Regions from separate parts of the Stenotrophomonas sp. GL_101 genome, predicted to be linked through region 1. Evidence: predicted binding sites of a transcription regulator. Region 1 holds the regulator's gene; each other region holds the start of a gene.

Region 1 (7,378 bases):
TCACCAGCAGTGCCAAGGCCTGGATGACCCTGGCGCTCAGTCCGGAGCCGGGCCTGCGGCTGCATCCGCAGGCGCTGTTCGGGCACTTCGGGCATCTGCTGCTGCAACTGCTGATGGGCATGTGGCCCCTGGTGCTGGTGTGCCTGCTGGCCAGTTTCCTGTCGCCGGTGGTGATGGGCGGGCTGCGCTGGTCGAACAAGTCGCTGATGCCCGATTTCAAGCGGCTCAGTCCGCTGGCCGGAATGAAGCGGCTGTATGGCCCGGAGGCGATCGCCGAGTTCACCAAGTCGCTGCTGCGCATCGCCTTTGTCGGTACCGCCGCCGGGCTGGTGGTGTGGCACGGCGTGCGCTCGCTGCGCGACCTGCTCAACCAGCCGCTGGAAGCAGCCATGGTCCATGGCCTGGGCTTCACCCTGAAGCTGATGCTGGCCACCGGCGGGGCGATGATGCTGCTGGCCGCCATCGACGCGCCGTACCAGCGCTGGAACTGGATGCGCAAGCTGAAGATGACCCGTGAGGAGCTGCGCCGGGAAATGAAGGAAAGCGAGGGCAGCCCGGAAGTGAAGGGCCGCATCCGCCAGCTGCAGCAACAGATGTCCAACCGCCGGATGATGGAAGCGGTACCCACCGCCGACGTGGTGGTGGTCAACCCCACCCACTACGCGGTGGCCTTGAAGTACGAGGGCGGCAAGATGGGCGCCCCTACCGTGGTGGCCCTGGGCGTGGACGAAACCGCCCTGCGCATCCGCGATGTGGCCGACGGCAACAGGATCGCGATCGTGTCCGCGCCGCCTTTGGCACGCGCCTTGTATCGGGAAGGTCAACTTGGAAAGGAAATTCCCGTGAGACTGTATTCGGCCGTAGCCCAGGTCCTGTCCTACGTTTACCAGCTGCGCACCTGGCGCGGCGGCCCGATGCCGGCAGCGCCGAGCATCGACGTGGATGAATTCGGCAAGGGGGGCCGCGCATGAGCGCCCAGCCCGCCGGTGCCGGCATGAACGTACGCAAGGCGCTGGACATGATCCGGCATGGCATCGGCGCGCCGCTGATCGTGCTGGCGCTGCTGGCCATGGTGGTGGTGCCGCTGGCGCCGCCGGTGCTGGATGCGCTGTTCACCTTCAACATCGCCATCTCGCTGATGGTGCTGCTGGCGGTGGTCTACGTGAAGCGCCCACTGGATTTCACCATCTTCCCGATCGTGCTGCTGATCACCACCATGCTGCGGCTGGCACTGAACGTGGCCTCGACCCGGGTGATCCTGCTCAATGGCCAGAACGGCCACGAGGCGGCCGGCAAGGTGATCGCCGCGTTCGGCGAGTTCGTGATCGGCGGCAACTACGCGGTCGGCATCGTGGTCTTCGCCATCCTCACCATCATCAATTTCGTGGTGATCACCAAAGGTGCCGGCCGGGTGTCCGAAGTGACCGCGCGCTTCATCCTGGATGCCATGCCCGGCAAGCAGATGGCCATCGATGCCGACCTCAACGCCGGTTTGCTGACGCGTGAAGAGGCCAAGGCCCGACGCGAGGAAGTCCGCGAGGAAGCCGACTTCTACGGTGCGATGGACGGCGCCAGCAAGTTCATCCGCGGCGATGCCATCGCCGGCATCCTGATCCTGTTCATCAACATGCTCGGCGGCCTGGCCGTGGGCGTGATGCAGCACGGCATGCCGTTCGGCCAGGCCGCCGCCACCTACACCCTGCTCTCCATCGGTGACGGCCTGGTGGCGCAGCTGCCGGCGTTGCTGGTGTCCTCGGCGGTGGCCATGCTGGTCACCCGCGCCTCGCGCTCGCAGGACATGGCGCAGGCGATGATGGGCCAGGTCTTCGGCCAGTACCGGGCGCTGACCATTGCCGCGGCGATCCTGGGCGTGGTTGGCCTGGTGCCAGGCATGCCCAACGTCGCCTTCTTGACGCTGGCGGCCATCCTCGGCTTCGTCGCCTGGAAGGCCTGGAAAAAGAGCACCGCCGCCGCACGCACTGCCGAAACCCCGGCCGCCGGCCGCAGCGACACCCTCGGCCTGCCCGGTGCGGCGCCCTCGCCCACCGCCGAACTGACCTGGGACGAACTGCGCCCGGTCGACCCGCTGGGCCTGGAAGTGGGGTACCGCTTGATCCCGCTGGTGGACAAGAACCAGGGCGGCGAATTGATGGCGCGGATCAAGGGCGTGCGCCGCAAGCTCACCCACGACATCGGCTTCCTGATTCCCTCGGTGCATATCCGCGACAACCTGGAACTGCCGGCCACGGCCTACCGCCTGCTGATCCACGGCGTGCCGGTGGCCACCGCCGAGATCCACCCCGACCGCGAGCTTGCGCTGGACCCGGGCAGCGCGCTGGGCGCGCTGGAAGGCATCGCCGGCAAGGACCCCGCCTTCGGCCTGGATGCCACCTGGATCCAGCCCCACCAGCGTGCGCATGCCGAATCGATGGGCTACACCGTGGTCGACCCAGCCACCGTGGTCGCCACCCACCTGTCGCACCTGATCCGCGAGCACGCCCCGGAACTTCTCGGCCACGAAGAGGCGCAGCAACTGCTGGCCAACCTGGCCAAGAGCGCGCCCAAGCTGGTCGAAGACCTAACGCCCAAGGCGCTGCCGCTGTCGGTGGTGGTGCGGGTGCTGCAGAACCTGCTGATCGAACGCATCCCGGTGCGCCAGCTGCGCAAAATCGTCGAATCACTGGTGGAGAACGCCCCGGCCAGCCAGGACCCGGCCGTGCTGACCGCGGCGGTACGCAACGCGCTGGGCCGCTTCATCGTGCAGGAGATCGCCGGGATGTCCGCGGAGCTGCCGGTGTTCACCCTCAACCCGCAACTGGAACGCGTCTTGCAGGAGTCCACGCAGGGCAACGGCGCCGCGCTGGAACCCGGACTCGCAGAGCGACTGCACCAGAGCCTGGCCGAATGTGTCAGCAAGCAGGAAGCGAAGAACGAGCCGGCGGTCGTGCTGGTGCCGGGCCCGGTACGTGCCGCGCTGGCACGGCTGGTGCGCCACAGCGTCCCCTCGCTGTCGGTGCTGGCCTACAGCGAGGTGCCCGAGGACAAGCGGCTCAAGCTGGTCGGAACGATCAGCTGAGCCGGAACTCCGACGGCAACGTGCCAGAAAACAGACACCCCATTTTTCGACAACACCGCAGCAGGACATAGAGGGAAACCCGGACCGTGCAGACCACCGACAACCAGCGCTTCCCTTCCACTACTCCGCCGCCCCAGTCCCGGTACCACAGCATGAAAATCAAACGCTTCGTCGCCTCCGATATGCGCTCGGCCATGAACCTGGTGCGCAAGGAACACGGTCCTGATGCGGTGATCCTGTCCAACCGGCGGATCGAGGAAGGCGTCGAGATCGTGGCCGCGGCGAACTACGACGAAGGCGCAGTGCAGCGCGCGCTGGAGGCCGCACGCAAGGACGTGGCACCGCCGCCGGCACCGCGTCCGCGCAGCGCTGCCGATGCGGTGATCGCCGCGGTCACCCGGCGCCGGGCGCCGGCATCGGCGCCCGAACCGGTCGCAGCCACCACCTCGGCCGTCGCTGCCTTGGCCCGTGCGGCCGTCGGTGCCACCGGCCGCACCCTGGACACCGCCAACGAAATCGTGCCGCCGCCGGGCAGCAGCGGCTTTGCCGCCACCCTGGCCCGCGCCGCCGTGGCCCCGCCGTCGGCCATGCCGGCGCTGCCGGAACAGATCTTCGCCCCGTTCAACGTCGAGCAGGCCGCTGCCGCGTCACCGGCCCCCGCCGAGCCGGCCGTCGCGATTGCCGCCCCGATCAACCGCGCGCGCTTCATCATCGATCCGCCGCACGACGACGCGCCGCTCTACCCGATGCACATCCCGGCCGCCTCGGTGGCGATGCCGCCGCTGCCGGTCAGCGTGACCGTGACCGCCCCGGTCCAGGCCTTGCCCGCCGTGGCAGCCGAGGCGCAGGCGCCGGTTGCAGCACGTGTCGACAATCCGGCACCGGCCACCGCCGGTGAACCGGCGCAGGCCCAGCCGCTGCCCGTCGCCGAACTGGTGGTGGTGCCGCGCGATGACGAAGAAATCCGCCAGCTGCGCCACGAGGTGGCCGGCATGCGCCAGGTCATCGAGCGCGAGATGCACCGCTTCACCGACGAGCGCCTGCGCGGTTCGCCGGTGCGCGCGGCCGCGCTGGACCTGATGGACGAGTACGGCTTCGACGCCGGCATCAGCCGCGACGTGGCCATGCAGATCCCGCTGGACACCGAAGCCCACCGTGGCCGCGGGCTGATGCTGGGGTTGCTGTCCAAGAAACTGCCGATCGCCCCGGTCGACCCGCTCGAGGCCGGCGGCGTCATCGCCCTGGTCGGCCCGACCGGTGCCGGCAAGACCACCACGATCGCCAAACTGGCCTCGCGCTTCGCCGAGAAGCATGCCGCCCGTGACGTCGCCCTGGTCACCACCGACACCGGCCGCATCGGCGCCCGCGAGCAGCTGTACGGTTTTGGCCGCCAGCTCGGCATCGCGGTGCACGAGGCCAACAGCGGCAGCGACCTGAACCAGCTGCTGGAGCGGCTGAAGGATTACAAGCTGGTGCTGATCGACACCGCCGGGCTGGGCCCGCGCGACCGCGCGCTGGCCGCCCAGCTGCAGTGGCTGCGCGCCGCCGAGCAGATCCGCACCCTGCTGGTGCTGCCGGCCAACACCAGCTTTGGCGACATGGACGAAGTGGTCCGCCGCTTCAGCGCGGCCAACCCGCAGGGCGTGGTGCTGAGCAAACTGGACGAAACCGGCCGCTTCGGCACCGCCCTGTCGGTCGCGGTCGACCACCGCCTGCCGATCACCTGGGTCACCGATGGCCAGGACGTTCCTGAAGACCTGCACCGGGCCAGCGCCGCCAATCTTGTACTTCGCCTTGAAGATTTGCGCCGCGCGGCCGATATGCCCTGCAACCCGGAGTTGAACCATGCCGTCGCGTGAGTACGCCAAGTTGACCAAGACCTTCCCGTTGTCTGCCACCCGCAGCCAGCCGCTGGGCCCTGTGCGCACCATCGCGGTGACCGGCGGCAAGGGCGGCGTGGGCAAAACGAACGTGTCGGCCAACCTGGCCGTCGCGCTCGCCGACATGGGCAAACGCACGCTGCTGCTGGACGCCGACCTCGGCCTGGCCAACATCGACGTGATCCTGGGCCTGCAGCCCAAGGTCACCCTGGCCGACCTCGTCGCCGGGCGCTGCACCCTGGAAGAAGTGATCCTGGAAGGCCCGGGCGGCGTACTGGTGGTCCCGGCCGCCTCCGGTCGCCGGCACATGGCCGAACTGCAGCCGGCCGAACACATCGGTCTGGTCAACGTGTTCTCCGAACTGGAGCGCGAGCTGGATTTCATGGTGGTCGATACCGCCGCGGGCATCACCGATGGCGTGCTGACCTTCTGCCAGGCCGCACAGGACACCGTGGTGGTGGTCTGCGATGAGCCGGCCTCGATCACCGACGCCTACGCGCTGATCAAGGTGCTCTCGCGCGAGCGTGGCGTGGACCGCATCCAGGTCGTGGCCAACATGGTCCGCGACCCCAACGAAGGCCGCGTGCTGTACGAAAAGCTGACCCGGGTCTGCGAGAAGTTCCTCGCCGATGTCTCGCTCAACTACCTCGGCTGCGTCCCGCAGGACGACTGGCTGCGCCTGTCGGTGCAGCGCCAGCAGCCGGTGGTGAAGGCCTATCCGTCCAGCCCGGCCGCACTGGCGATCACCGAGATCGCCCGCCGCACCGCGCGCTGGCAGGCCCCGACCGAACCGCGTGGCGGGGTGGAGTTCTTCCTCGAACGCATCCTCAAGCAACGTGGGGTGACCGTATGAAAGGCGCCGCCCGATACAAAGAAGTGCAGCGCGTTGCCGCCAACGAATGCATCGCCCAGCATTCGGACCTGGTCCGGCGCATCGCCCACCACCTGGCCGCGCGACTGCCGGCCAGTGTCGAGGTCGATGACCTGATCCAGGCCGGCATGATGGGGCTGATCGAAGCCTCGCGCAGCTACGACGCCGACCAGGGCGCGTCGTTTGAAACCTATGCCTCGATCCGCATCCGCGGCTCGATGATCGACGAGATCCGTCGCGGCGACTGGGTACCACGCTCGGTGCACCGCCGCGCCCGCGATGCCGCCTCCACCATCCGCCGGCTCGAGCAGAGCACCGGCCGCGCCGCCAGCGCCACCGAAGTAGCCGCGGCGATGGACATGCCGCTGCCGGACTACCTGCGCCTGATGGAAGACGCCGCACGCGGCCAGGTACTGAGCCTGGAATCGCGGATTGAAGACCAGGGCGAACTGGACACCGTCGCCCAGGGCGGGCCTACCCCGCAGCAGGTACTGGAGCGCGGTGAGTTCGGCCGTGAACTGGGCCATGCGATCGGCCTGCTGCCCGAACGCGAACAGTTGGTGCTGTCGCTGTACTACGAGCAGGAACTGAACCTGAAAGAGATCGGCGCCGTGCTCGGCGTGAGCGAGTCGCGCGTGTGCCAGATCCATGGCCAGGCCGTCCTGCGCCTGCGTGGCCGATTGAAGATCTTCGAGGCGGCCGATGCCGGCCTCGAGAACCATTGATACCGAGGAAAGTGCTTTGAACAAGAACATGCGTATCCTGATCGTCGACGACTTCTCGACCATGCGTCGTATTGTCAAGAACCTGCTGGGCGATCTGGGCTTCACCAACACCGCCGAAGCCGAGGACGGGCATGCCGCGTTGTCGATGTTGCAGAGCCAGCCATTCGATTTCGTGGTGACTGACTGGAACATGCCGGTGATGACCGGCATCGACCTGCTCAAGGCGATCCGCGTCGACCCCAGGCTCAAGACCCTGCCGGTGCTGATGGTCACCGCCGAAGCCAAGCGCGAACAGATCATCGAAGCGGCCCAGTCCGGCGTCAACGGCTACATCATCAAGCCGTTCACCGCGCAGACCCTGGAAGAAAAACTGGGCAAGATTTTCGAACGACTGGCAGCAAGCGCCTGATGGATACCCTCAGCGACAAATCCGCGCTGGTGCAGCGCCTGCAGGACGCGCTGGCAGCGCTGGAAAGCGGTGACGAAGCCGGCTGGCGTCAGCAGATCGACGCACTGGCGGCCCTGCGCACCCAGCCGATGATGGCCGGGCTCAACCGGCTGGCCCGCGAACTGGGCCAGGCGCTGGGCGAACTGCCCAGCCTGCCCAGCGAAGCGGGCGAGCTGGACGATGCCTGCGCGCGCCTGGACCACGTGGTGGCGATGACCGAACAGGCCACCCACCGCACCCTGGACCTGGCCGAAGAATGCCGGGCGCTGACCGAGCAGGTACGCGCCAACGGGCTCACCGCCGACCAGGACCAGCAGCTGGACCGGATCCGCCACAACCTCACCGAGATCGCGCTCACCCAGAGCTACCAGGATCTCA
Region 2 (7,378 bases), 2.3 Mb from region 1:
GGTGCGGCGCTGAAGTTCAAGCTCAACAACGAAAAGCAGGTCGCGGTGGCCGTGTGCGGCGACGGCGGCAGCTCCAAGACCGATTTCTACGCTGCGCTCAACTCGGCCGGCGCTTACACGCTGCCGCTGATCCTGTGCATCGTCAACAACGGCTGGGCCATCTCGGTCCCGCGGTCGGCCCAGACCGGTGCCGAAACGCTGGCGCAGAAGGGCCTGGCCGGTGGGCTGTTCTGCCTGCAGGTGGACGGCAACGACCTGCTCGCGGTGATGACCGCCATGCACCAGGCCCGTGAGCGGGCACTGGCCGGCGACGGTGGCACCGTGCTGGAACTGATGACCTACCGGCTGTCCGACCACACCACCGCCGATGACGCGCGCCGCTACCGCGACGACGCCGAAGTGAAGGATGCGTGGCTGCGCGAGCCGATGCTGCGCCTGCGCAAGTACCTCACCAACGCCGGTGTGTGGAGCGAGGAAGAGGAAGCGGCGTGGACGGCCGAGTGCGGCAAGCGCGTGGACGAAGAGGTCAACCTGTACCTCAATACCCCGGTGCAGCCGGTGGAAGCGATGTTCGACTTCCTCTACGCCGATCCGCCGCCGGACCTGCTGGCCCAGCGCGCACAGGCCATTGCTCTGGAGCAGCGCCATGGATGAGATCAAGCACGACGCTTCAAGCGCGCAGACCAGCGCCGCCGACAGTGCCGCCCTCGCGCGCGGAGAACAGACCATGGCCACCACCCCGATCACCCTCATCGAAGCCATCACCCAGGCGCTGGCCTGGGAGCTGGAGCACGACGCATCGGTGCTGGTGCTGGGCGAAGACGTGGGCGTCAACGGCGGCGTGTTCCGCGCCACCGCCGGCCTGCAGCAGCGCTTCGGCGCCGACCGCATCCTGGACACACCCCTGGATGAAACCACCATCGCCGGCCTGACCATCGGCCTGGCCGCACAGGGCATGAAGCCGGTCGCCGAAGCCCAGTTCGACGGCTTCATGTACCCGATGGTGGACCACATCATCTGCCACGCCGCGCGCCTGCGTTATCGCACCCGTGGCCGCCTGCACTGCCCGATGGTGCTGCGCGTACCGTGGGGCGGTGGCATCCGTGCGCCCGAACACCACAGCGAAGCCAACGAAGCCATCTTCACCAACGTGCCGGGCCTGCGCGTGGTGTTGCCGTCCTCGCCGCAGCGCGCCTACGGCCTGCTGCTGGCCGCGATCCGCGAACCGGATCCGGTGATCTACATGGAGCCCAAGCGCATCTACCGCCAGTACAAGGAAGTGGTCGTCGATGACGGCGAAGCCTTGCCGCTGGATGTGTGCTTCGTGCTGCGCGACGGTACCGACGTCACCCTGGTGACCTGGGGCGCGCAGGTGAAGGAAGCGCTGGAAGCGGCCGACAAGCTGGCCGGCGAAGGCATCAGTGCCGAGGTCATCGACGTGGCCACGCTGCGCCCGTTGGACTTTGCCACCATCGCCGAATCGGTGGCCAAAACCGGGCGCTGCGTGATCGTGCAGGAGGCCCCCAAGACCGCGGGCTTCGGTGCGGAGATCGCCGCGCGCCTGGCCGAGGAATCGCTGTACGACCTGCTGGCACCGGTCGAGCGCGTCGCCGGCTATGACACCCACATTCCGCTGTTCCGCCTGGAAATGAAGTACCTGCCCAGCGTGGACCGGATCGTCGGCGCGGCCAAACGCGCCATGGCGGCAGGTTGACGTGCGGGCCCGCCTGCTAGGCGCTTACCGCAGCCAGTATCGCAACCCGCTCCGGTTCCGCGCCGGCCAGATCGTCGAACTGGGTGTTCGTGACGAGGAATGGCCGGCGTTTGCCTGGGTACGCACCGATGACGGGCGTGCCGGCTGGGCACCGGTGGCGTGGATGCAGCTGCTGGACGATGGACGCGCAGAGGCCCTGCGCGACTATGACGCCCGCGAACTGGATGTGGACAGCGGTGAACTGGTCAAACTGCATCATGAACACGGGGGGTGGTGGTGGTCCGAGCGCGCGAACGGCGCGACGGGCTGGCTGCCGGCCCGCGATCTCGAACTGCTGGAAGAGAACTGCACATGAGTGAGAACAAGAGTTTCCACCTCCCCGATCTTGGCGAAGGCCTGCCCGACGCCACCATCGTGGCGTGGTTCGTCAAGGAAGGCGACGTGATCAAGCTGGACGAACCACTGGTCTCCATGGAGACCGCCAAGGCCGTGGTGGAAGTACCCTCGCCGTTCTCCGGCACGGTGCTGAAACTGGCCGGCGGCGAAGGTGACATCATCCCCACCGGCAGCGTGCTGGCCCAGTTCGCACTGGACCCGAGCCTGCCGCAGCGTGCCGATGGCCAGGACACCGGCCACAGCCACGGGCATGCCGCCCCGGCCGCCGCCAGTGCGCCCGCGCCGATCCCGGCCGCGGCTGCGCCGGTTGCCGCCGAAGAAACCCGGCCGCCCGCCGAACGCGATGACGCCGGCACCGTGGTCGGCGCGATGCAGAGCTCCAACACCGTGCATGCCGAACAGGCCGTCGCCGTCGGGGGCGTCAAGGCGGTACCGGCGGTGCGTGCCACCGCGCGCAAGCTGGGCGTGGACCTTACCCGCGTACGTGCCACCGGCACCGATGGCGCGGTGACCATGGCCGACGTCAAGCAGGCCGCCGCCGATGGCAGCGCCAGGCTCGGTGCGGCCCCCGCCCCGGTCCGCGCCGCCGTCGCCGCACCCGCTGCGGTGGCCGCTGCCGCACCGATACGCCAGGACGACGCGCGCACCGCGGTGTCGGCCGCTGGCCGCCCGATGCGTACCCAGCCGCCGGGCGTGGTCGCCAAGGGCCAGCCGGAACCGCTCAAGGGCGTGCGCCGCAACATGGCGCGGGTGATGGCCGACGCGCACAGCAAGGTCGTGCCGACCACGCTGAACGACGATGCCGACATCCACGCCTGGGCACCGGGCAATGATGTCACCGCGCGCCTGGTGCGCTCGATCGTTGTCGCCTGCCAGAAGGTGCCGGCGCTCAATGCCTGGTTCGACGGCGATGCATTGACCCGCACGCTGCACGCGCAGGTGGACATCGGCATCGCCGTGGACACCGACGACGGTCTGTTCGTGCCTGCGCTGCGCAATGCCGACATGCTCGATGCACGCGGCATCCGTGAAGGCGTCAACCGCCTGCGCGAACAGGTGGAATCGCGCGCGATCGCCGCCTCCGAGCTGAGTGGTTACACCATCTCGCTGTCCAACTTCGGCATGTTCGCCGGCCGCTACGCGACCCCGGTGGTGGTGCCACCGTGCGTGGCCATCGTCGGTGCCGGCCGTGCCCGCCACCAGATGACCCCGGTGATGGGCGGCGTGGAAGCGCACAAGGTGGTCCCGCTGTCGGTGACCTTCGACCACCGCGCCGCGACGGGCGGTGAGGCGGCGCGTTTCCTGCGCGCGATGATGGATGACCTGGCATTGGCCAGCTGATCCGGTAGTGCCGGCCGCTGGCCGGCTCCTCCGGATGCCGTGCAGCCGACCAACGGTCGGCTCTACGCCGTCAGCTGCGCCGCGCCCACGATGTGGACGCCCGGCCTTGGTGCCAATGCCGCGTCCACCATCGCCGCGGCGATGTTCTGCGCCGGGTTGATCCGCCAGGCCTTGGGCAACACCGGCCCCAACGCGCCCAGCACCAGGCTGCCCAGGTGTTCGCCGGTACGCCGTTCGCTGCGCTCGCCGCCGATCAGCCCCGGGCGGACCAGCGTCAGCGAGGGATACCCAAGGCCGCGCAGGTCCTGCTCCAGCCGGCCCTTGACCTGGTTGTAGAAGATCCGCGAGTCCGCATCGGCGCCCATCGCCGAATTCAACACGAAAGCGTGCGCGCCGTGGGCCTGGGCCAGGGTAGCCACCTGCAACGGGTAGTCGTGGTCGATCCGTGCGAAATTCTCACGGCTGCCGGCCTGCTTGAGGGTGCTGCCGAGCGCGCAGATCACCGCGTCCACTGCCCACCAGCCAGCGTCCACCGGCAGCCGGTCGAAGTCCACCACCGGGTTGAGCAGGGCCGGATCGGCCAGCGCCAGCGGCCGCCGGGCCGGGGCAACCACCGCATCGCAGCGGGGGTCGTCCAGCAATTGGTGCAGCACATGGCCGCCGACCAATCCGGTCGCCCCTATCAGCATCACTTTCATCGCACGCTCCTGCCCTCAACCTGACTACCATCGTGCCATGGCCCGGCCGGTTCAAGCCGGCCCGGTCCGCGCCGATACTGTTCCAACCTCACCCGCCCCGGCAGCCTCGCCGGTCACCGCCAAGGATGCCGCATGACCGATTCGCACGATGCTCCTCCCAGCGCCGGCACCGCCATGGGCCGGTTGCTGGCGCGGCGGCAGGCAAGCAGCGTGGTGATCGACGAGGCCAGCAGCACCGCGCCGGGCCCCAAGGGCGGCGGCAGCGCGATGCTGCAGCGCCTGTTTGCCGGCATCGACAGCCCCGAGCCGCTGCTCGCCGCCTTCGCCAACGGCATGTCCACCCTGCCCGGCGAACTGGGCGACATGGGCCTGCGCCTGCAGTCGGCGCAGCGCAGCGCCGACTGGTTCAGCTATGGCCGCGCCATGCGCCAGCTGATCGACAAGTACATCCGTACCATCGAACAGGAGAGCCCCGACGGCCAACCCGACAGCCTGCGCCTGCGCGAGCTGCTGCGGCACACCCTGGGGGTGACCGTGGCCAGCCTGCTGCAGAACATGCCGGACCTGAAGGACGCGCCGGCCGCCATTGCCAGCGAGCTGCGCCAGTGGCACCCCGGCCAGCCATTGCAGCCACTGGAAGTGCGCCTGCGCGAGCTGTCGCACCAGATCGGGGTGCGCAGCGACGGCTGGCAGGAGCAGCAGGAGTTGTTGCTGAGCTTGTTCGACCTGCTGCTGGACAACATCGGCGAGCTGCTCGACGACAGCAGCTGGCTGCACGGCCAGGTGCACGCCGTGCGCAACCTGATCGGCGGGCCGTTGGACCGCGACTCGGTCGAGCAGGCACGCGCCAACCTGCGCGAGGTGATCTACAAGCAGGGCCTGCTCAAGCAGGGCATCAGCGAATCCAAGACGGCGATGAAGCACCTGATGGGCGGCTTCATCGACAGCCTCGACGGCATGGCGGCCAGCACCGGCGAATACCACGACCGGATCAGCAGCTATGCCCTGGCCTTGAAGGAAGCGCGCAGCATCGCCGACCTCAACCAGCTGCTGCAGGACGTGCTGCAGGACACCAGCCGGGTACAGCAACAGGCATTGCAGGCGCGCGACCACCTGGGCAACGCGCGCCGCGAAGTGGAACAGGCCGAAGCGCGCATCGCCGAACTGGAGCAGGCGCTGCGTGATGTCTCCGGGCTGGTGCGTACCGACCCGCTGACCGGGGCGCTCAACCGCCGCGGCCTGGATGAACTGCTGGAGCGTGAGCTGGCCCGCGCCGGCCGCCATGGGCATCCACTGGCCCTGGCCTTGATCGACCTGGATGACTTCCACCAGACCAACGAGCAGCACGGGCATGCCGGCGGCGATGCGGTGCTGCGCCATCTGGTGACGGTGTGCCAGCTGCTGATGCGCAACACCGACGCGATCGCCCGCCTGGGCGGTGACGAATTCGTCCTGCTGCTGCCCGAAACCCCGGGCGCCGACAGCATGTCCACCCTGTTGCGCCTGCAGCGCTCGCTGGCCCAGCGCCCGCTGCAGCTGGACCAGCAACGGGTGCCGGTGCACTTCAGCGCCGGGGTGGCGCAATGGCGGCCGGGTGAAAATGCCGACGCCCTGCTGCGGCGCGCCGACGGGGCGCTGTATGCGGCCAAGCGGGTAGGCAAGAACCGCGTCCAGGTAGCCGACGCCCCCGCATGATCGTGGCGCCACTGTGATATCTGCCGCGTCGGTGCGAATCACCCGGGTATGCACATGAACGCGACTTCCCCCGACCCACGCACCCGCTTCTCCAGCCTGCTGGAGCAGCACCGGGGCATCGTGCTGAAGATCGCGCGGGGCTACTGCGCCCACCAGCAAGACCGGCTCGACCTGATCCAGGAAATCTGCGTGCAGGCCTGGGATGCGTTCGAGGGATTCGATCCGGCCCGTGCCCGCTTTTCCACCTGGCTGTACCGGATTGCCTTGAACGTCGCGATCTCCCAGCTGCGGCGGCAGCAGCTGCGCCAACGCCACCATGCCGCGCTGGACGAGGACGCCCTGCCGGTCGACGCCGCGGCGCCGGCCGAACAGCAGCATGCCCTGCAGCAGCTGGAGATGGCCATCCGCACGCTGCCCCCGCTGGACCGGGCGCTGATGCTGCTGCACCTGGACGACCACGACCATCGCCAGATCGCCGACATCCTCGGGATCAGCAGCGCCAACGTCTCCACCCGCCTGCATCGGCTGCGCCAGCAGCTGCGGGCACGCTTCAACCCCCTTCCCTGAGGCCATCGCCATGCACACCGACCCACTCAAGCAGTTGTGGAACCAGGCCAGCGACAGCAACGGCAGCGAAGAAGCTACCGCCATGGACGGGTGGCGCCGCCGCCGGCAGCATGCGGCGCACCGCCAGTTGTCGGCGTTCGGCGCGGTGCAGGGGGTGCAACTGCTGTTCTGGCTGGGGCTGGCGATCTACTGCGGCAGCATCTGGTGGGCACAGCCGCCGTTGGCGGTGATGCTCAGCGCGCTGGCCCTGCATGCCTACAGCGTGGCGGTGATCATCGCCAGCGTGGCACGGCTGCACCTGCGCCGGCAGCTGCAGCCGGACCAGCCGGTGCTGCAGCAATCGCAGCGATTGGCCGCGCTGCGCACCCAGACCGCCGTCGGCGAACTGCTGCTCGGGCTGCCGTGGTGCTGGTTGTGGCTGGCGCCGCCGGTGCTGCTGGCATGGCAGGTCTGGGGCATCGACCTGTCGATGTTCGCCGCACGCTGGCTGCTGATCTCACTGGTGGCCGGTATCGCCCTGATGACGGCCCTGCTCGTGCTGGCAAGGCGCTGGCAGCAGCGCGATCCGCACGCGCCCGGCCTGCAGCGGGCGATCGATGCCTTGTCCGGACGCCGGCTGGCGCGCGCGCGCGCCGAACTGGACGCGCTGCGTGAGTGGAACACCCGCTGACAAGGCCGCTGCCGTGCGGGGTGCAGCCCCCACGAGGATGCCGCAACACGCGCGGTGGAGCGCTTAGTGCGCGGTGTTGTTGCCGCGCAGCTTCTGGAATGCGGTCACCGCCGCCAGCACGATCGCCCCGGCAATCACGCCCACCACCGCATTGGCCAATGCTTCCACCAGCCATGACACACCGCCGGCCTTGGCCCCCAGCGCGATCACCAGGTGGTGCAGCACCGGTACGTTGTGCACCAGGATGCCGCCACCGACCAGGAACATCGCCGCGGTGCCGGCCACCGACAGGAACTT
Region 3 (7,378 bases), 1.4 Mb from region 1:
GCACTGAACGTCACCGGCACGGCAACGCTGCAGGGCGGCACCGTCAACGTCAACAGCGTGATCAGCGGCTATGTGCCGCAGAACGGCCGCACCCAGGGCGTGCTGCATGCCGACGGTGGCATTACCGGCCAGTTCGCCGGGGTGTCCAACAGCCTGCCGACCGGCTCGCTGCTCGAGGCCACGCTGACCCATGCGGCAAATGATGTCACCCTCACCACCGACCGCGTCAACGTGGTCGCGGCCTCGTCGGCGGCCGGGCTGCGGGCCGCGTCGCTGGGCGCGGCGGCACGGGTTGAATCGGCGTTCGAAGTGCTGGATGCAGGTACCGACAACGTACAGGCCGGGTTTGCCGATGCGGCCGGCGATCTGCAGCGCGTACAGGGCGCAGGCGCATTGCAGGCCAGCCTGGACAGCCTGTCGGGCAAGGCCCATGTGCTGGCCTCCAGCATGACCTTCGACAGCATCGACATGCAGCGTCGCGCCTTGTCCTCACGCTTCGATCAGGTGCAGGCCGCACCGCGGCTGCGCGGTGCCTGGCAGAGCCCGCTGGGCGAGGTCGGCCAAGGCAGCTTCGCCGGGAGTGCCGGCGACACCCGTGGCTGGATGATGGGGCAGGACCTCGCGCTGGGCAGCCACGGCATGATGGGCGTGGCCTTCGGTGAAACCCGCAGCAACAGCAGCCGCGCGTGGGGCGGCGAACGTGGACACGACCGCCAGTCGCAGGCGCAGCTGTACGCCGGCTGGAGCCTGGGCCGTGGTTACGCACTGGGCCAGCTCGGTACGGGGCAGTTCACCCGCGAAATCGATCGTCAGCTGCTGCTGGGCGCAGCGCAGTACGGGGTCAACGCCCGCTACGGTGGCAGCTTCAGCACCGCCAGCGTGGAGTCGGGGTATCGCCTGGGCAGCGCTTCGGCATCGCTCACGCCTTACCTGGGCGCCGAGTACGCCCGGGTGGCCAATGACGGCTTCAGCGAACAGGGCGGGATGGGCTTCGGCCTGCGCGTGCGGGACAGCGTGGCAACGCGCAGCCAGGCGCTGGCCGGCGTGCGCGGCGAGCGTCGCTGGGGAAGCTGGTCGCTGCGCGGCTATGCCGAGTGGCAGCAGTTGCTGTCCCGTTCGGGGCTGAGCCCGGACGCCAGTTTCGTCGCGGTCGACAGCTGGGCACCGCTGGCGGGCCTGCAGCCGGCACGCTCGGGCGGGCTGGTCGGGGTGTCGGTGGAGTCGTGGTTGAACGGCACGACGCGGGTGTCGTTCGGCTATGACCAGCGCTTCGGGCCGCGTGGCGACCTGAGCCAGTTCGCGCTGCGTTACGCGGCCGCGTTCTGAGCACGCGGCGGCCGGCCCGGGTGGCCGGCTGAAATGAAGAAGGGCGCGATCCTGTCGCGCCCTTCTTTTTTACTGCCGGGAACGGCGGCGGTCAGTTGCCGCGCAGGGTGCCCAGGCGCGGCGTGGCGCGGCCCAGCGGCATCTTCAACTTGCCGATCGCATGGATGCGTGTTTCGGCGATCTGGTCGGCCGCGCGTTGGGGGGCGACGCCGTCTTTTTCGGACAGCGCGAAGATCCTGCCGAGGTTGTGGTAGATGCTGCGGATCAGGCGCATCGCGCGCTCGCGGTTGTAGCCGTCGATCTCCAGCGATACGTTCATCACGCCGCCTGCGTTGACCGCGTAATCGGGTGCATAGAGGATGCCGCGTGCCTGCAGCTCGTCACCCACCTCCAGGCTGGAGAGCTGGTTGTTGGCGGTGCCACAGACAATTTTGCACTTCAGGCGCGGCAGGGTCTGCGGATTGATCGCGCCTTCCAGCGCGCACGGCGCGAACACGTCGGCGTTGACGTTGTAGATGTCATCGGGCTTGACCGCTTCGGCACCGTACTCGGTGACCGCGCGGTCGACCCGGGTGCTGTCCAGGTCGGTGACGAACAGCTTGGCGCCGCGGTCGCGCAGCAGCTTCACCAGTTCCATGCCGATGTGGCCCAGGCCCTGCACGGCGATGCTGGCCTTGCCCACTTCCTCGTGCCCCAGCTTGTGCTGCATCGAGGCCATCAGCGCCTGCAGCGCGCCATAGGCGGTGAACGGTGCCGGATCGCCCGAGCCGCCATGGACCTGGTGCACGCCGGTGACGTACTCGCTTTCCAGGTAGATGTTTTCCATGTCGTTGACATCGGTGCCCACGTCTTCGGCGGTGATGTAACGGCCGCCCAGCGAATCGACGTAGCGGCCAAACGCGCGGAACAGCACTTCGCTCTTGTCCTGCCTGGGGTCGCCGATGATCACCGCCTTGCCGCCGCCTACGTTCAACCCGGCCAGGGCGTTCTTGTAGGTCATGGTGCGGCTCAGGCGCAGTGCGTCGGCCAGGGCCTCGTCGGTACTGGCGTAGGGGCGCATGCGCACGCCGCCCAGGGCCGGGCCCAGGGTGGTGTTGTGGATGGCGATGATCGCCCTCAGGCCGGCATCGCGGTTGTGGCAGAACACCACTTGTTCGTGACCGGAGGTTTCGAGGGTTTCAAATAACATGGCGACTCCGATGGTGCGAACGGTGGCGAACAGCGGCGAACGAACCAGCAAAAGGTGGGTTGTAAAACAAAAAAAGCGACGTTGTCGGATCGGGTGACGGGTCGCGCGGCGCCATTCTAGTGCATTCCGCCGGAGGGTGTTGTCAGGGTTCTGCCCGATCGCATCGGCCATTCCGGTTGCCGGCGAGGAAGCGGCGGCCATTAAAGTTGCTGAAGATGGCGCCGATGCCGTGGCAACGGTGCGCGGTACCGGCAATGCCAGGACGGACGACGTGGGTGCAGGGGCGACAACACAAGGGCGATGCCGGCCAGGACGGCGGCGCTGATGGCGGTGATCTTGATGGTGGCAGCGGGGCTGCTGGGCGTCGGCGTGGCGGGGCTGGGCATTGCCGCCTGGCGCGGCGGCCGTGCGCCGCCGCCGGATGCCGGCAGGATGCGCCGGCGCGAACCGGCGCTGGCCGCATCGGGGCGCGCCTTGCCGGGCGCAGAGGGCCTGGCCGCCGAGGTGTTGCAGTCTGGCCTGCATGCCGTGGCGCTGGCGTCGAGCGGCGACGGGCGGGACGTGCAGGACCTCGCGCGCGACACCACCCTGCGGGAGGCGGTGGAGGCCGCGCTGGAGCGGCGCGACTGGTCGGCCCGGCACCTGCCGCGCCGGCCGCAGCTGCTGCCGCAGCTGATCCAGACCGTCAATGACAGCGATGCGTCGGCCCGCGCGATGGCCGCCATCATCGGCCAGGACCCGGTGTTGACCGGCAACCTGCTGCGGATCGCCAACAGCCCGGTGTACCGGCTGCAGGCCAAACCCGTGGATACCCTGCAGCGCGCCGTGACGCTGGTGGGGACCGAAGGCATCCGCCAGATCATCAGTGCGGTGCTGGTGCAGCCGGTGATGCAGCTGCACTGCGATGCCTTTCCGCGGTTTGGCACGGTGATCTGGGAGCACGCCCTGCTGGCCTCACGCGCGGCCGCCGACCACGCGCGCCTGGTGACCCAGGAAGACGCATTCGCCGCACAGTGGCTGGGCTTGACCCAGGGCCTGGGCGCGGCGCTGGTGATGCGGCACCTGCTGGATGCCACGGCCGAGCACCCGGGCGCGGTGCCGTCGCGGGCCTTGGCCACCGAGTTGCTGGATGCGTGGACGCTGCCGGTGGCAAGCCGCATTGCGGCGGCATGGGAGTTGCCGCCGCCGGTGCATGAGGCCCTGGCGCGCGGAGGGGAGCACGCCCAGGCCGGGTTGTCGGCGAGCCTGCGCTTTGCGCGGGCTGCCGCGGCCGCCAGTTTGCTGTGCCGGCATGGACGGATCAGCCAGGCCCAGGCGCTGGCCCTGCTGGAACAACAGCACGCTACGCCCGCGCACGCCCTGCAGTGGATCTGGCGGCGCCTGCACGGGCGCGCGGTGGAGACCCTGGACGCCGACGAGCCGGTCGAGGCCTAGTCCGGTCGCCTGCGCTGCCAACGGTGTCCAGGCGGCGCGGTGCTGGGCCGGGTGAACGATGCGGCGCCGGGTTACAGCTGCGATTCCAACGGCAGCCAGCTGATCGCCCGCGCGCTGGCGCGCAGCCAGAACGAGGTGTCTGGTTCGTGGTCGAGCAGGTGCGGGGGCTGCGCGTCGCGGTCCAGCCAGCGCACCTGGCCCTGTGCATCCAGGGTGACCCAGTAACTCTGCGTCGGATCGGCCAGCCGCAGGTACTCTGCGCGCAGCTGCGCGGCCAGCACCGGGTCGTTGAACAGCACGCCCATCTCGGTATTGAGGTAGGCCGAGCGCGGGTCCAGGTTGAATGAGCCGACAAAGCCGCGTGCGTCGTCCAGCACGAACGCCTTGGTATGCAGGCTGGCGCCGCTGCTGCCGAACAGGCCGCCGGCATCGCCCTGGCCACGTGATTTCAGTTCGTACAGGTGGACACCCCCGCGCAGCAGGGGGGCGCGGTAGTGCATGTAGCCGCTGTGCACGGCGGCCACGTCGTTGGCGGCCAGCGAGTTGGTCACCACCGCGACCATCGCGCCGCGCTGGACCAGCGCCACCATGCCCTCGGTGCCTTCGTCGCCGGGCACGAAGTACGGTGAAATCAACAGCGCCTTGTGCCGGGTCGCCTGCAGTTCGGCGACCAGCCGGGTGACCAGCCAGCTGGCCGGGTCGTCGCGGCGGTGCTTCATTGCCGGGTCGGAAACAATCTCGACATCGCCGCTCCAGTGCAGGTCGACCGCCTCACGGTAGTACGCCCCGGCCGACGGCGATTGCTGCACACGCTGCAGGTAGGGCTGTGCCGCATCCCGGGTGGCTTCGTGTTCGGACTCGCGTACCAGCAGGCGCAGCTGCGCGGGCGTGTGGAAAGCCAGTGCCGAAATCGGCACTGCCGTCGGGCTGTTCCAGAAGTCGTCGAAAATGCGGTTGGCCTGGGTCACGGCCTTGCCGGCGACCAGCAGGTCCAGGTCGCGGAAATTCACGTCCGGGCGCGCGCTGAAGTACTCCTCGCCAATGTTGCGCCCGCCGACGATGGCCACCTGTCCGTCGGCGATCCATGCCTTGTTGTGCATGCGGTGGTTGATGCTGAAGAAGCGTTGCACCATCTCCACCAGCCGCCACACCCCGGCCCGGTTGCGGAACGGGTTGTACAGGCGGATCTCGATGTTGGGGTGCTGGTCGAGCGCCATCATCAAGGCATCCTTGTCGTGAGCGTTCATGTCATCGAGCAGGATGCGTACGCGCACGCCACGTTCGGCGGCTTGATTCAGCTCCCGCACCATCAGGTGGCCGATCAGGTCGTCGTGCCAGAGGTAGTACTGCAGGTCCAGGCTGCGCCCGGCATGGCCGGTGATGGCGGTGCGGGCGGCAAAGGCGTCCAGCCCATCGGAGAGGAACGCCACGCCCGATTGGCCGGCGTGTGCGGCCAGCAGCGGGGCCAGCTCGCGGTCGATCACGGTGTGCGCCGGCTGCGGTGGCAGCACGCTGCTGGGAATGCCCAGCGCCTTGGGGGTGAGGTGGTCGGCCAGCAGCAGGCCGCTGAGCACCAGCAGTACCAGTACCGCCACCCCGATCCCAAGCCAGCGCAGCATCCGGCGCCAGAGCGGTTTTTTTGCAGTCATGTGCCGATCCTAAGCGGCACGCCGTTGCAGTGCGAGAACAACGGGGGCGCGCGTTGGCTCAGAAGCGTTCGTCGGGCGCCAGGTAGCGCCAGGTGCCGGGGACCAGCTTGCCCATCGCAACCCGGCCGATGCGCAGGCGGCGGATGCTGACCACCTCCAGCCCGACCTGGGCGCACATGTCGCGCAGCTGGCCGGGCTGCACCGGCTTGATGGCAAAGCGCAGGCGGGTTTCGTTCTGCCAGCTGACCTTGCACGGCGGCAGTGGCCAGTTGCCGAAGCTGAGGCCGTGGGCGAGGCGCTTCATGCCATAGGGCACCAGTTCGCCGCTCACTTCCACCAGGTACTCCTGCTCCAGAGTGGCGCCGCGGTCCTTCAGGTGCGACAAGATGCGGCCGTCCTGGCTGACCACGACCATTCCGCTGTCTTCATCGGCGAGCGGCATGGCCAGCTGCAGGGCCTGGAAGTGGCGCTGCAGGAGGGTGACGCCGGTGCCGTCCAGTTCGCTGCGGGTGTCGGGGGTAACGCGCGCGCACAGTTCGTCGGCGCGCATGCCGGCAGGTTTGTGCAGCAGCATGCTCACGGTTTCGGTGCGGGTCGCTTCGGCGTTGTCGCGCAGGACGATGGTTTCGTCGCTGACCATGGCCTGGGGCTGTTCCACTACGTTGCCATCCACGGTGACCCAGCCGCCTTCGATGTAGCGCTGGGCATCGCCTCGGGAGCAGCCGATCTGGGCGGCCAGGCGTTTGTCGAGTCGGATCGGGTCGGTCATCAGGCGGGCAACGAATAGCGGGATACGGGCGGGGAGTGTACTGGGTGGGGAGGTGGGGGTGTGCTAAAGGCGGAAAGCCAGAGCCAGAGCCAGTTGGCCGCGATGCCCTGGCTTGGCCTGGCGCGGGTGGGCTGGCCGGACACGCCGTAAACCCCGCTCCGCGGTCCGGCCCAGCCGCTGGCGGCTGTGCGTTCGAGCGCATGCGAGGCAGTGCCTCGCAAGCAATCCGCTCTCACCCCTGGGGGCTCGTGGGCGCCATCCATGGCGCCCAACGGTCCGGCCAACCCACCCACGCCAGGCCCCGACAGTTGGCCGGTGGCCGGTGGCCGGTGGAAAGGCAACGGCCACCGGCACCCGCCGGACCTGACGGTCATCGGCTCTTTATGGTGTTGGCTTCGCTGTTGGTTTTGGCTGTGGATCTAATTTGAATGTGGGGATGGGGAGGTTGGGATTGGATCTGGCTCCGCGCATGCCTTTGGTTTTGGCTGTTCCCAGGCCACCTGCCGTTTGTCTGGGGCGGGGGCGTATGGGGTCGCGGGGCCCTCCACCGCATGGATGCGGTGGCGGAGCTTACAGGGATGTACTTGCAGCGTGCCCCGTGACCCCATACGCCCCCGCCCACCCTCAGCAAACCGTTAGGCAGGGTGCAGTTGCACCGGCACTGCCGCGCGTCAGCCGGTGCTGCGTTCCAGGTGGGTCAGGTACAGGCGCAGGTCGAATTCCAGCTGATGGTAGTCGGCCTCCATGTGCGTGCACAGCTGGTAGAAGGCCTTGTTGTGGTCCGATTCCTTCAGGTGGGCCAGTTCGTGCACCACGATCATCTTCAGGAACGGGGCCGGGGCCTCGCGGAATACGCTGGCAATGCGGATTTCGCGGCTGGCCTTGAGCCGGCTGCCCTGCACCCGCGATACCGTGGTGTGCGTGCCCAGCGCATGCTTGAGCACCTGCAGCCTGCTGTCGTAGATCACCTTGGACAATGGCGCGGACTGGCGCAGGTAGCGCTCCTTGAGC

The links. The regulator FliA, encoded in region 1, starts transcription of late flagellar genes. The targets are predictions, from matches to a motif close to TAAAGTTTNNCNNNCNNNGGCCGATAA.
Region 2: a site for FliA is predicted at 4,201-4,227, ahead of AC3IR9_RS19340 (GGDEF domain-containing protein). Genes of this name have one in related genera too.
Region 3: a site for FliA is predicted at 2,717-2,743, ahead of AC3IR9_RS15205 (HDOD domain-containing protein). Genes of this name have one in related genera too.

What each region holds. Positions count from the first base shown of each region.
Region 1 covers NZ_CM174432.1:2,066,785-2,074,162, reverse strand. Annotated here, with positions in the region: gene flhB (flagellar biosynthesis protein FlhB) at 1-971, shown strand, start outside; gene flhA (flagellar biosynthesis protein FlhA) at 968-3,076, shown strand; gene flhF (flagellar biosynthesis GTPase FlhF) at 3,229-4,935, shown strand; gene AC3IR9_RS09260 (MinD/ParA family ATP-binding protein) at 4,922-5,809, shown strand; gene AC3IR9_RS09255 (RNA polymerase sigma factor FliA) at 5,806-6,552, shown strand; gene cheY (chemotaxis response regulator CheY) at 6,569-6,961, shown strand; gene AC3IR9_RS09245 (protein phosphatase CheZ) at 6,961-7,378, shown strand, end outside.
Region 2 covers NZ_CM174432.1:4,384,989-4,392,366, forward strand. Annotated here, with positions in the region: gene pdhA (pyruvate dehydrogenase (acetyl-transferring) E1 component subunit alpha) at 1-654, shown strand, start outside; gene AC3IR9_RS19320 (alpha-ketoacid dehydrogenase subunit beta) at 647-1,714, shown strand; gene AC3IR9_RS19325 (SH3 domain-containing protein) at 1,716-2,069, shown strand; gene AC3IR9_RS19330 (dihydrolipoamide acetyltransferase family protein) at 2,066-3,451, shown strand; gene AC3IR9_RS19335 (NAD(P)H-binding protein) at 3,514-4,149, opposite strand; gene AC3IR9_RS19340 (GGDEF domain-containing protein) at 4,282-5,844, shown strand; gene AC3IR9_RS19345 (RNA polymerase sigma factor) at 5,899-6,411, shown strand; gene AC3IR9_RS19350 (hypothetical protein) at 6,422-7,081, shown strand; gene AC3IR9_RS19355 (DUF808 domain-containing protein) at 7,145-7,378, opposite strand, start outside.
Region 3 covers NZ_CM174432.1:3,421,698-3,429,075, reverse strand. Annotated here, with positions in the region: gene AC3IR9_RS15215 (S8 family serine peptidase) at 1-1,326, shown strand, start outside; gene AC3IR9_RS15210 (Glu/Leu/Phe/Val dehydrogenase dimerization domain-containing protein) at 1,418-2,515, opposite strand; gene AC3IR9_RS15205 (HDOD domain-containing protein) at 2,840-3,949, shown strand; gene AC3IR9_RS15200 (phospholipase D family protein) at 4,021-5,598, opposite strand; gene AC3IR9_RS15195 (rRNA pseudouridine synthase) at 5,657-6,367, opposite strand; gene AC3IR9_RS15190 (YgjP-like metallopeptidase domain-containing protein) at 7,039-7,378, opposite strand, start outside.